DNA from 2 places in the Pseudoclavibacter sp. VKM Ac-2888 genome. Region 2 is predicted to be linked to the other one. Evidence: riboswitches for the same ligand, from Rfam matches in the RefSeq annotation. Region 2 holds a riboswitch; the other holds the start of a gene.

Region 1 (6,578 bases), on a different contig from region 2:
CTTCCCTGACGCAGGCCGCTTCGCTCATCTCTGGGGATGAGTGCTGAGCGAGATCTCATCGGAGTCTCCGTTGTCCCCTGAACGACCCTCATACGCTTCCGTGCTGCGAACGCCGCACCTCACACGCTCCTTCCTCGCCAGCATCATCGGCCGCCTCTCGCTGGCAACCTCCGGGCTCGCGCTGATCCTCCTCCTGGAACAGTCGACGGGCTCGTTCGCGGTGGCCGGCATCGCAACCGCGACGCTCGGCGTCGCCAACGTCGTCGCGACACCATGGCGCGCGCGACTCATCGATCGACACGGACAGCGTCTCGTGGTGACGTCCCTCGGGCTCGTCCACGCCGCGTCCCTGCTCGCCGTCGGGCTGTCGTCGAGCGCAGGCCTGCCGACACTCCTGCTCCTCAGCGCGCTCGCCGGGGTGAGCGCCCCGCCATTCGGCGCGGTCATGCGCGTGCTCTGGGCCGCAGCGCTCCCGGCTGGCCCCCAGCGCACTCGCGGATTCAGTCTCGACGCCGTCGCAGAGGAGGCGACGTTCGCCGTCGGCCCCTTGGCGGCTGCCGTCCTCGCCGTCGTCGCAGATCCGCTCTCGTCGCTGGTCGTCTCGGCAGGCTGCGTCGCCCTCGGGACGGCACTCTTAGTGACGAGCCCACGGTCACGAGCGCAGCGCGGATCACGTCAGGTGGAGGTCCCCGGCGCCCGGCCGGCGCTGCGTCCGATGCGCTCCAAGGGCTTCCTGCCCATCGTGCTGGCGATGACGGCCCCGGGAGTGATGCTCGGCTGCGTCGAAGTCGCAGCCCCCGCAGTGGCCGCCGCCGCATCCAGCACGGTACTGGCAGGTGCGCTGCTCGCGGTGTTCGCGGGCACCAGCGCGATCGGCGGCTTGCTCTACGGCCGATGGGACCTCCGCGCGAAGCCGGAGCGTCAGCTGCTCGCGCTCACCCTGGCCCTTCTTGCGATCATCACTGCGACCGGGCTCCTCGGGGGCGTCGGCGTCGCGATCGTCGGCTTCGCCCTCAGCGGCCTCTTCCTGGCGCCGACCCTCATCGTCGGCTACCTCGCCGCGGACGCTCGCACCGACCCGCGAGCGCGAACCGAGGCGAGCAGCTGGATCAACACCGCCGTCAACCTCGGCGCAGCGCTCGGCGCAGCAGCATTCGGGGCGCTCACCGACCGCGTCGGCCCGGGCCCCGCCCTCGCGATCTCCGCAATCTGCACGCTCATCCTCATCTGCGCACCGCTGGCCCTGCACGACCGCAGATCTCGGCGACGGGCTGACGGATGACGGCGGCCCCATCGGAACGGCCGGACGCCACCCCGGTGCGTAACCGAGGGCATCCCGAATGGAAAAGTGGGGCCGCGGGGCCTACGGTCGGAGGCATGCCTGACGTCCTCTCCGATGAGCGCCCACTCCGTATCGCGTTTGTCGTGCTCCACACCTCCCCGCTCGACGAGCCGGGCACCAAGGATGCAGGTGGCATGAACGTCGTCGTGCTCGCCCAGGCCGAGGCGCTCGCCGCCCGCGGCCACCAGGTCGAGCTCATCACGCGACGCAGCGACCCAGACTCCGCACCCACCGTGCAGCTCGGCGAGAACCTGCGCCTCCACAACCTCGACGCCGGGCCGGCCCGCCTCATCGCGAAGGGGGAGCACGAGCACGTCATCCGCGAATTCCAGGATGCGCTCGCCACGCTCCTCGGAGAACTGCCCGTCGATGTGCTGCACGCCCAGCACTGGTTCTCGGGCGTCGCCGCCCTGCCCGTCGCCCGCGAGCTCGGGATCCCGATCGCGCAGAGCTTCCACTCCATCGCCGCGGACAGCTCCACGCCGCTCGCCGACGGGGAACGCGCCGAATCGCCTGGACGGCTCGCCGGCGAGGCGATGCTCGCGAAGTCCGTCGACGCGATCGTCGTCGTCAGCAGGGCCGAACGCGACACCGTCCTCTCGAGGCTCGGCGGCGACCCCGCGATCACGCACATCGTGCCGCCTGGCGTCGACGCCGACCTCTTCTTCCCCGCCTGGGATGCGCGGGCCGAGCTGGCTGCGCACGAGCAGCGACCCAGGCGTGCCCTGTCTGCCGGGCGCCTGCATCCGCTCAAGGGCTTCGACCTGGCCCTCGACGCGATCGCCGAGGTCGACGCCGACGTCCGCCCCGACTACGTGCTCGTGGGCGCCGCACCGCCGGATGCCGACGGCCGCGAATACGAGGCTCGCCTGCACGACACCGTCGAGCAGCACGGGCTCGCCGACCATGTGCAGTACATCGGCTCGCTCAGCCGGCACGCGCTCGCAGCCCAGCTGCGCCTCGTGGACCTCGTGCTGATCCCCTCCCACTCCGAGACGTACGGTCTCGTCGCGCTCGAGGCCGCGGCATCCGGCGTGCCCGTCGTCGCCTCCGCAGCCGGCGGACTCCGCGAGGCTGTCGTCGACGGCGTCACCGGCATCCTGCTCGAGACGCGCGACCCCGCCGACTGGGCGGCCGCCATCGCGGGCATCCTCCGACAGTCCGAGGTCGCCGAGCGCATGAGCCGCGCCGCACGCGAGCACGCGCTCACCCACTCGTGGGACCTCAGCGCGGAAGGCCTCTTCTCGGTGTTCCGCGACCTCGTCGCACAGGCCCGGCCGGGTTCCGCGCGTGCCTGAGGCCGGCCACAGCCTGCTCGACTCTGTGCGCCACGCGCTGGTCGTGCACGCGCATCCCGACGACGAGGTGCTTGCCGGCGGCGCCCTGCTCCGCGAGCTCCACGAACGCGGCGCACGAGTCACGCTCGTGACGTGCACGCGCGGCGAGCTCGGCGAGATCGTCGACGGCGCGCTGCCAGATGCCACCTCCGTCGGGGAGCTCGCGGCCGTGCGGGAGCGGGAGCTGCGCGGCTCGCTCGACGCCCTCGGCATCGACGAGCACCGCTGGCTCGGCACCGCCCCCGCACGCGCCGAGGGCCTCGCACCCCGCGACTACCGTGATTCGGGGATGCGCTGGCTGCGGCCGGGCCTCGCGGGCCCCGCCGACGAGACTGACCTGCGGTCGCTGAGCGTCGCCCCGCTCGAGGAGGTCACCGCTGATCTCGCCGCCGCGATCGCCCATGACGGGCCGGACCTCGTCATCAGCTACGACGCGACCGGCGGGTACGGGCACCCCGACCATGTTCGGGCGCGGGAAGCGAGCCTCGCCGCATCGCGGGCAGCCGGTGTGCGATTCGCGGAGCTCGTCGAGCAGAGCGAGCGTGCCCTCGCGGCCGAGATCGGCGACCTCGAGTGGTTCGACCTCGAGCAGCACCGGGCCGCGGTCCTCGCCGCCCTCCGCAGCCACCGCACCCAGCTCACGGTCGACGACGAGGGCGCGTCGCTCGTGCACTCGGGCGGGCAGCGGCAGGACGTGCACCTCGCGATCGGTCTGCGCGAAGTGGTGGCGTAGCGAGGCCGTCCGCGCGGGCACCCACCCGGGCATGAGCTGTCCCACGACGTCACACACCAAGCTTGCGGGCTTATGCTCGCCGTGCAACATGCTCCGGGGTCGGTGAAAGTCCGAACCGGCGGTGAGAGTCCGCGACCCGCTCGTCCGCGAGCGGTTGACCTGGTGGAATTCCGGGACCGACGGTTAAAGTCCGGATGGTAGGTGCATGGGAGGCGCTCGTTTCGGCGAGGGCCTCCGAGGCGTCGGCTGCCGGACTCTCCGGCTGCGCCGGCACCGGGACATGGCCCCGTGGTACGCGAAACGCGGAGGTCCGGCCATGCCGATCCAAGAACCCACACGCGTCGACACTGTCGACGCCGCCATGCAATTGGCGCTCTCCCTGGCGGCCCGAGGGCCAGCCCGAGATCCGAACCCACAGGTCGGGTGCGTCTTGCTCGCGCCGCCCTCCGGCGCGGGCGGCCCGCGCCGCATCCTGGGAAGCGGCCACCACCGCGGAGCGGGCACGCCGCACGCGGAGGCCGCCGCGCTCGACGCCGCGCGCGCAGCCGGGGCGGATGTGCGGGGTGCGACCGCCGTCGTGACCCTCGAGCCCTGCGCCCACAGCGGCAGGACGCCGTCGTGCGCCGACGCCCTCCTGCACGCAGATGTCGCGGAGGTCGTCTACGCGGTCGCGGACCCGAACCCGATCGCATCCGGGGGAGCGGCGCGCCTTCGCGCGCACGGGGTGAGCGTGTCGATGGGCACCCGGCAGGTCGAGGCCGAGTCGCTCCTGCGGGTCTGGCTCGTCAATGTCACCGAGCGGCGGCCGTTCGTGACGCTCAAGCTCGCATCCACGCTCGACGGGAGGGTCGCCGCCGCCGACGGGTCGAGCCAGTGGATCACCTCCGAGGCCGCCAGGGCGCACGCGCACGGTCGGCGGGCCGAGGCCTGCGCGATCCTCGTCGGCACCGGAACGCAGCGCGCCGACGACCCATCGCTGTCGGTGCGGGGAATCGCCGCGACTGACGCGTCTCAGCCCCTGCGCGTCGTGATGGGGCTGCGCGAGGTCGAGGAGGGCGCCGCCGTGCGCGCGGAGCCGGAGCTGTTCGTGCACCTCCGCACGCACGACCCGGTCGACGCCCTCGAGGCCCTGCACGCGAGGGGCGTCCGCCACGTCATCGTCGAAGGCGGCCCGACCATCGCGGCGGCCTTCCTGCGCGCCGGACTCGTCGACGAGATCGACGCCTACGTCGCGCCCATCCTGCTGGGCGACGGGGCGAGCTCCGTCGCGTCGCTCGACATCGGGAGCCTCCGGGACGCGAACAGGTGGACCACCGACTCCGTGCATCCGCTGGGCGTCGACACGCTCATCCGGCTCGTCCGGGGCCCCGAATCACCCGCCGTTCACGTCCCCGGCGCTGCACCCGTGGGAGTCGCAGCATGAACGCTGAACTGCTCCGGGCACTCGAGGCGCTGCGGGCGGGACGCCCCGTGCTCGTCGCCGACGCCTCCTCACGCGAGAACGAGGTCGACGCGATCCTCGCGGCGAACACCGCCACCCCCGAGTGGATGGGCTGGATCATCCGCCATTCCTCCGGGCTCCTCTGCGCGCCCCTCCCGGCGGCGCTCGCCGACCGGCTCAGCCTGCCCATCATGGTGGAGCGCAGCGAGGACGCGCGCGGCACCGCCTACACGGTCACGGTCGACGCGGCCGAGGGGGTGACGACGGGCATCTCGGCAACCGACCGGGCAACGACCGTCCGCGCCCTCGCCGCAGCGGATGCGCGCGCGAGCGATCTCATCCGGCCGGGCCACGTGCTGCCCCTGCGCGCCGTGGATGGCGGCGTGCTCGAGCGCCCGGGGCACACCGAGGCGGCCGTCGACCTGGTGCGCCTCGCTGGCACCGGCGAGGTGGGCGTCATCGCCGAGCTCGTGCGGGACGACGGCGAGATGCTGTCGTTCGGCGAGGCGCTCGAGCTCGCGGCAGCCACCGACCTGGTGCTGCTGCACGTCGATGACCTCGTGCGCCACCGCAGGGAGCATCCGGGCTTCCCCGCAATGCCCACGCAGGAAGAACCTCAGGACCACAGCCAGCAGCGCGCCGCCCAGGCGCACGGAAGAGGAGAACGACGATGAGCGGACACGGAGCACCGACAGTGCAGGCAGACGGGCGCGGCATGCGAGTCGTCGTCGTCGCGGCCGAGTGGCACGAGACGGCGATGGACGCGCTGCTCGACGGCGCCCAGCGCGCACTCGCCGATGCCGGCGTCACCGACATCCAGGTCGTGCGGGTTCCCGGCTCGTTCGAGCTGCCCGTCGCGGCGAGCCGCATCGCCATGAGCAGGCCGGACGCGATCGTCGCGCTCGGCGTGGTCATCCGTGGCGGCACCCCGCACTTCGACTACGTGTGCACGGCCGCGACCAACGGCCTCACCGACGTGGCCGTGCGCACGGGCATCCCGGTCGGCTTCGGGGTGCTCACGTGCGACGACGAAGCCCAGGTGCAGGCCCGCATCGGCCTGCCGGGGAGCTTCGAGGACAAGGGGGCGGATGCGGCACTCGCCGCCATCGCCACCGCGAGCGCGCTCCGGGAATGGCCCGCGAGCCAGCCGGCAGGCCTGCCCACGAGCGGACGGGGCTGATCGTGTTCACGGGCATCATCGAAGAGCTCGGTCGGATCTCGAGCATCGAACGGCATGACACGGACGCGCGCCTCACGCTGCGCGCCCCTCTCAGCGTCAGCGACGCGAGGATCGGCGACTCCATCTCGGTCGACGGCGTCTGCCTCACCGTCGCCGAGCTGCTCCACGACGGCTTCACCGCGGACGTCATGGGGGAGACGCTGCGCGCCTCCGCGCTCGGCGACCGGGCCGAGGGCGATCCGGTGAACCTCGAACGCGCCATGCGCCTCGGGGATCGCCTCGGTGGCCACATCGTGCAGGGGCACATCGACACGACCAGCGAGGTGCTGGAGGTGGAGCGCTTCGACGCGTGGCGGCGCATCCGCTTCGCCATCGACCCAGCGCACGCGAGGCTGCTCGTCGACAAGGGATCGGTCGCCGTGTCGGGTGTCTCGCTGACGGTCAGCGCGGTCAGCGCGGTCAGTGCCGTCAACGGCGTCGGGCGAGCCGGCGCAGATGGCTCGCCCTGGTTCGAGGTGTCGCTCATCCCCGAGACGCTCGCCGCG
Region 2 (6,578 bases):
GGACCAGACACCTGGTACTCCCGCGACGGACGCTACGGACAGGACGCACGAGCCGGTCGCTTGCAGACCACCGAGACAGTGGCGTCCTTCATCCACACCGCCGATGCTGCCCACGCGGCCCTCCTCGCGCTGGGGTGGCCGAGCGGGATCTGGAACATCGTCGACGACGAGCCCGCGGCCGGGTACGAGTGGGCACCACTCTTCGCGGCCGCAGTCGGCGCACCCGAGCCGAACACCCCGGACTCCGGCAATATCGGTCGCCCCGTCTCGAACGCGCGCGCCCATGACACCGGTCTCGTTCTGCAGCACCCAAGCTGGCGCGAAGGTTTCAGCACTCTGTGAGGCCAGCATTCCGGCCCGGAACCTGGCGACAGGCCGTCATCACCTACACGGGAGTCCTGCCCGTCAGCCTGGTCCTCAACTTCGTCCGCCCCACTCACTGGCCACTGGCCACGACTGGTATTCGTCGTCTCCAACGCCGCCGTCCTCGTCGCAGCACTGAACTGGGCGTTATTGCCGGCGCCGCGTCAACAACGTCCTGGTCTCAGACGTCTAGCCCTTTGGCACGTACGCGTTCGTGAACGCGTCGCCGTCCAGCGGCTTCTCGAGCAGGTCCTGATCGCTCATGAACGTCGCCATCGTGGCCCACACGTCGGCGTCGTTCGTGAAGAGCGGCTGCCCCTCCTGCGCGGACAGGAACGGGATGGTCGCCTCGAGCGTCGCGAGCGCGTCGCTCTTCGCCTCGTCCGTGTAGAGGGTCGGGATGTACTCGGCGGCGATGTCGATCGACTCCTCCGGGTTGTCGATCACGTCCTGCGTGGCCAGGGCGAGGGCCTCGAGCACGGGGGTGATCGACGCATCGTCGCCCTCGATGATCGAGTCGGCGACCCCCAGGGACGGGCCGACGAGGGTCGGCGCATCCGCCGGCGCGATCTCGATCGTGCGAACCGGGAAGCCCGCCTTCTCGAACTGCACGGCGTCGTTGTTGATGTAGCCCATGACCCCATCGACCGCGCCCGTCGTGAGCGCCGCCTGCTGCGTGTAGCCGATGTACTCGATCTTCACGTCGTCCGCCGTCAGCCCGTTGCTCTGCAGCAGCGACAGCAGCGCGAAGTACGTCTGCCCGTAGGGGCCGGGCGTGCCGATGGTCTTGCCGCGCGCATCCTCGGCCGTCGTGATGTCGGAGTCCTCCGGCACGATGAGCGTCGCCGGGTACGTGTTGTAGAGCGTCGCCACCGAGGTGACGGGGATGTCGGCCGCCCGCGCCTGCGTGATCTCGTCGCCGCCCGCGTACACGAAGTCCTCCGTGCCGTTCGCGAGCGCACCGAACAGGTCCTCGCCCTCGCCGTGGTGGCGCAGCTCCACGTTGACGCCCTTGTCGTCGAAGTAGCCCTTCGCCTCGGCCACGTAGAACGGCACGAACTGGATGTTCGGGGTGTAGGTGAGGCCGATGGTCACGTCGCCCGCGGCCGCGGCGGGCGCCTCCGCGCCGTCGCCACCTGCCGAGGGGGAGCATCCGGCGAGCACGGCCACGGCTGCCACGGCGCCGGCCGCGATGACGGAGCGCACGGCCCGCGAGCGGAAGCCCGCGGTGGTTGGACGAGTGTTCATGGGCGTCTCCAGATCGAGAGAGGTGCGGTGGGAGGTCAGGCGGGGAGCGGTTCGTCGGCGAGCACGCGGGCGCGCCGCCTCGACTTGGGTTCGTCGTCGTTCCAGGTCACGGCGTTCTGGAACAGCCGCATGAGGATGTACAGGGCGACCGCGAGGAGCACGAGCATGAGCAGCGTGGAGAAGATACCGGGGATGTCGTTGGCGTCGCGGTTGAGGGTGAGGAGCATGCCGAGCCCCCGCCCACCCATCGTGAACTCGCCGACGACGGCACCCGTGATGGACAGCGTCACACCGGCGCGGATGCCGGCGAGCACGCTCGGCAGGGCGAGCGGCCCCTCGACCCACCACAGCAGCTGGTACCAGTTGGCGCCGTCGATGCGCCCCGCCTCGATGACGTCCTGCGGGAGCTGCCGCACGCCGAGCACGGTCGTGACGATCATCGGGAAGAAGGACATGATCGCGCAGAGCACGACCGTCGGGGCGAGGCCGTAGCCGATCCACAGCACGAGCAGGGGTGCGAGGGCGATGGCCGGGACGGCCTGCGACGCGGCGACGTACGGGGTGATCGCGACATCGACCCACGGGAGGCGCGCGATGAGGTAGCCGAGCGGCACGGCCACGAGGATCGCGAGGAGACTGCCGAGCAGGGCCGCCGAGAGCGTCACCCAGGCGTGGCCCAGCATCGGGCCCTTCGTCACGTCGAGCCAGAAGCGCTCGGCGAGCTGGCCGGGAGCAGGGAGGAACTGCGGCGAGATGAGCCCCGCCGCTGTGACGAGCCACCACACGGCGAGCACACCGATCGCCACCGTGATCGGTGCGAGGAAGCGTGCTGACGTCGTGTTCATCTACCCGGCTTTCGTGGAAAGCTCCGGGGATGACGAGGCGCGTGGAGGTCGCCGAACTGGTCGGCGGATTCCACGAGCTGACGGTACGCCGAGGCGTGCCGTCACGTGCGCCTCCCTTCCGGACTTTCACCGTCGGTTCCGGAATTTCACCAGATCAGCCACTCCCTTGCGGGAGCAGGTCGCGGACTATAACCGCCGGCTCGGAATTACACCGACCCCGGAGCACGTGGACTCTGTCGCCAGAATACGACACGCCCCCGTGATGCGCGACATCGTGACGCTCCGCGACGAGCGAACAGCTCCAGGGAATGCCTGGACAGCAGCGCCGTCGCCCTTGCCACCGTTCTCTCGGGATGGTCTGCACGCACGCGGATGGCTTGCAACACATCCCGAGGCGCGAAAGCCATCTCGAGACACGGCTATCCGGCGGCGGCCTGCGCCTCTGCGGTCTTCTTCGCGCTGCGGAGCTCGCTGGAGATCGCGGCTGCTGCGATGGGCTTCGCGAGGCCGAGGCGCTCGGCGATGCCGCCGGCGTCGAACTCCGCATCCACCGTCACGCGGGTGCTGGCCGGGGTGATCGCCTCGGTGCGCACCTCGGCGGCGAAGGACGCACGGCCCTCGACCGATTCCCAGCGAAGGCGCTTGCCCGGCTCGTTGACGACGACCTTCGCGTCGATCGAGCGTCGCTGCCCGACGAGCTCGACGTCCCACCGGATGAGGTCAGGGCCGAGCACCTCGACGTGCTTCACGATGCTGAGGACGCTCGGGAGCGACTCCGGCTCGGCGTAGAGGTTGAAGAGCACGTCGACGGGCACATCGATGTCGATGGATTCACTCACGAAGGTCATGCGATGAGCGTAGCCGTCGCACGCTACTGGTTCGCCGCGAGCGAGCCGGTCGTGGACGCCCCCGGCGTGGAGGCGAAGCAGCGGTAGCCGCGCAGCCCCGCGTCCCAGTCGGCCTGGTTCAGGGGGTAGCTGGCCTCGATGACGAGCCCGGGCACGGCCGCGGCCGCGGCGGTGTCGAGGACGTCGCTCGCCTGGCACGTGATCTGGGCGCGGTCCCTGAGCGCTTCCTCGCCCGGATACTCGGCGTCTGCGGACAGCGTCGTCGCCTCGACGTCGGCGAGCAGCTGCCCCGAGTGCTCGGCGTCGCAGTTGACGACATCGAACCTGGGCTCCCAGGGCGAGACGTAGTCGCGGATGCACTGGCCCGGCTCGAGCAGCGACGCGTCGACGCCCGCGAGTGGCACCTCCGTGAGCGCGGGCCCGGCCGTCTCCTCTGGCGGGACCTGCCCGTCGCCGAACGGCTGGAGCCAGACTCCGAGCGCGGACCCACCGAGGAGGAGGACCCCGATCAGCGCTGCGAGGACGCCGCGGTTGCGGCGCTTCGCGGCGCGCTCCACCTGCTGCTCGCGCGCTTGAGGCTGCTCGCGCGCTTCAGGCGTGGGGGTCGCTGCCATGGGGAGTGCCTAGGCGAGGCCCAGGTCTTCGAGGCCGATCGCGGCGCGATACGGGTAGCCCGCGGCTTCGATGACGCCCTGCGCTTCCGTGGCGCGGTCGACGATGACGGCGACGCCGACGACCTTCGCGCCGACCTTCTCGAGGGCTTCGATGGCCTTGAGCGGCGAGCCGCCCGTGGTGGACGTGTCCTCGAGCACGACGACCCGCTTGCCTTCCAGGTCCGGCCCTTCGACCTGGCGGCCGCGGCCGTGGTCCTTCGGCTCCTTGCGCACGACGAACGCGTCGACGATCTTGCCCTGCGCGAGCCCCTGGTGCATGACGGCGCTCGCGAGCGGGTCTGCACCCATCGTGAGGCCGCCGACTGCATCCACCGGCGCGCCCGTGAGGGTCTCGAACTCCTCGATGACCTCGAGCAGCACGCGGCCGATGAGCGGCGAAGCGCGGTGGTCGAGGCTCAGCTTGCGGAGGTCGATGTAGTACGTCGCCTTCTTCCCGCTCGTGAGGGTGAAGTCGCCGTGGAACACGGCTTCGTCGCGGATGAGTTCGATGAGGGCGTCGCGGTCTGTCGTCACGGTCCTCAAGCCTAATCGCCCGAGGGGCCGGTCAGCGCGCTGAGAGCGGGTCCGCTGCGATGGCGTCGGCGATCGTGGCCCGCGGATGCGCGCGACGCCACTCCCGCAGGGCGGCGCCCGTCGGCAGCCCGTGTTCGTCGCGGCTCGCGGTCATACCGCCGCCACCGGAGGACGCGGGCCGATGGTCGCCTGCCCCGGACGACGTGGTCGGGTCGAGTTCGCTGGTCTTCGTCACGGTGTTCGTCTTCATCACGCCTCCTCCGGCCAGCGCCTCGCTGGCCTTCGTTGTCTCGGGATGCTTCCGGTCCTGCGCGTCGAGCTGCCGCCAGCCCATCAATCCCCTCGGGCCGCTGTCAAGCGCCGAGGGCTGTCCATGGCCCGGATTCGCGCGACCCCACGACTCCCAGCGAACTCTGCGAACCCTGCGATGGCGGCGATCCCGTCGCCTCCAGGGCCGCCGAGCGCGCGCACACTGTGAGATTGCCGAGACGCCGAGACCCGGCCACCGAATGAACGGTGGCCGGGTCTCGGCGTTCGGCGGAGTTGTCGCCCTCCGCGCGGAATCAGCGGCTGAGGAACTCCAGCACGACCCGGTTCCACTCGTCGGCGTGACTCACGTTGACGCCGTGGGGCGCATCCGCCACGACGTACAGCTCGGAGCCGGCGACGGCCTCGTTCGTGCGAGCTCCGGAGCCCTCGAAGGGCACGGTCGCGTCGCTGTCACCGTGGATGACGAGCGTCGGCACCTTCACGGCCTGCAGGTCGTCACGGAAGTCGGTGCTCGCGAACGCCGCCATGGCCTGCAGGGCGGCGGGCTTGAACGCCTGCTTGGTCAGCTCGATGGCCGCCTGGCGCTCCTGCTCGGAGACGACGAGCTTGTCGTCGACCGAGTAGAACGTGGTGATGAAGCCGTCGTAGAACGACTCCTGGTTGGCGGTGAGCGCGGCCGTCATCTTGGCGGCCTCTGCAGCTTCGAGGGGGCCGTCCGGGTTGCCGGCGGTCTTCAGCAGGTACGGCGGGACAGCGGATGCGAAGACGACGCTGTGCACGCGCTCGTCGCCGAACTTCGCGAGGTAGCGGGCCACTTCGCCGCCGCCCATGGAGAAGCCGACGAGGGTGACCTCGCGCAGGTCGAGAGCCTCGAGCACCGACTGCAGGTCGTCGGCGAAGCTGTCGTAGCTGTACCCCGTGAGGGGCTTGTCGCTGCGGCCGAAGCCGCGGCGGTCGTAGGTCACGACGCGGTGGCCGGCGGCCTCGAAGGCCGGCACCTGGTGGTTCCAGGCTTCACCCGAGAGCGGCCAACCGTGGATGAGGACAACGGGGCGACCGGTTCCGCCCGTGTCGTCGACGTGGAGCTTCGTTTCCGCGAGCAGGCCATGGTGTGCGGTGATCTCAGTCATTGCGGTGCCTTCCCGCGCCGCGACTTGCGACGCATCGGGAATGATTCGGAGCCGGGCTTCGCATCGGATCGGTGGCTCGGAGGTTCGGAGGCAACGCTCAGACGTCGATCGTGAAGGCGAGGAGCTGGAACGGCGGCCGCCCGTCGCCGGGGTCGACGGTGCGCACGCGCGACTCGAGGATGGAGAAGCCGAGCCGCTCGTAGAGGCGGTGCGCTCGCACCATCTGCGGTCCGCTGTTCATGACCACGCGCCGCAGCCCGCGCTGTCGCGCGAGCTCGATGACGAGCCTGGTGAGGATCGCGCCGACCCCGCGCCCGCGAGCGCCGGGATCGACGGCGAGCAGCCGGAAGTCGAGCTCCTCGTCGCTCTCGGGCAGCGTCGTGAGGTGCTCCCCCGGCTTCGGCGTCACGACGGATCCGAGCAGCTCCCCGTCCCCCGCATCCACGGCGACCCACACCTGGTTGGCTTCGGCGCGCTCGGCGACGGAGACGATGTCGTCGCGGTAGTGGCCCGAGATCGTGTACTCGAGTTCGTAGGCGCGCAGCGAGAGGGCTGAGACGGCGTCGATCTCGTTCGGCCGCACGAGCCGCACCACGACGCCGGGGTCGAGCTGCAACGGCAGCCGGTAGTCGATGTGCGGGACGCGGGACGCGTCGGCGACCGCCTCCGTGTCGCTCGCGTCGTCGG

What was found. Region 2 has a riboswitch for FMN ahead of ITJ61_RS10490 (ABC transporter permease). Riboswitches for the same ligand answer to the same signal wherever they lie in the genome.
Region 1: linked by a shared signal. The riboswitch ahead of ribD (bifunctional diaminohydroxyphosphoribosylaminopyrimidine deaminase/5-amino-6-(5-phosphoribosylamino)uracil reductase RibD) and the one ahead of ITJ61_RS10490 (ABC transporter permease) in region 2 are both predicted to bind FMN.

What each region holds. Positions count from the first base shown of each region.
Region 1 is NZ_JADKSM010000005.1:40,067-46,644, forward strand. It holds gene ITJ61_RS19345 (MFS transporter) at 101-1,282, shown strand; gene ITJ61_RS19350 (glycosyltransferase) at 1,378-2,640, shown strand; gene ITJ61_RS19355 (PIG-L deacetylase family protein) at 2,633-3,412, shown strand; FMN riboswitch at 3,498-3,622, shown strand; gene ribD (bifunctional diaminohydroxyphosphoribosylaminopyrimidine deaminase/5-amino-6-(5-phosphoribosylamino)uracil reductase RibD) at 3,729-4,835, shown strand; gene ribB (3,4-dihydroxy-2-butanone-4-phosphate synthase) at 4,832-5,527, shown strand; gene ribH (6,7-dimethyl-8-ribityllumazine synthase) at 5,524-6,033, shown strand; gene ITJ61_RS19375 (riboflavin synthase) at 6,036-6,578, shown strand, end outside.
Region 2 is NZ_JADKSM010000001.1:2,219,613-2,226,190, forward strand. It holds gene ITJ61_RS10480 (NAD-dependent epimerase/dehydratase family protein) at 1-342, shown strand, start outside; gene ITJ61_RS10485 (ABC transporter substrate-binding protein) at 553-1,611, opposite strand; gene ITJ61_RS10490 (ABC transporter permease) at 1,647-2,456, opposite strand; FMN riboswitch at 2,559-2,685, opposite strand; gene ITJ61_RS10495 (SRPBCC family protein) at 2,876-3,304, opposite strand; gene ITJ61_RS10500 (septum formation family protein) at 3,328-3,918, opposite strand; gene pyrE (orotate phosphoribosyltransferase) at 3,928-4,491, opposite strand; gene ITJ61_RS10510 (hypothetical protein) at 4,523-4,741, opposite strand; gene ITJ61_RS10515 (alpha/beta fold hydrolase) at 5,055-5,891, opposite strand; gene ITJ61_RS10520 (GNAT family N-acetyltransferase) at 5,989-6,578, opposite strand, start outside.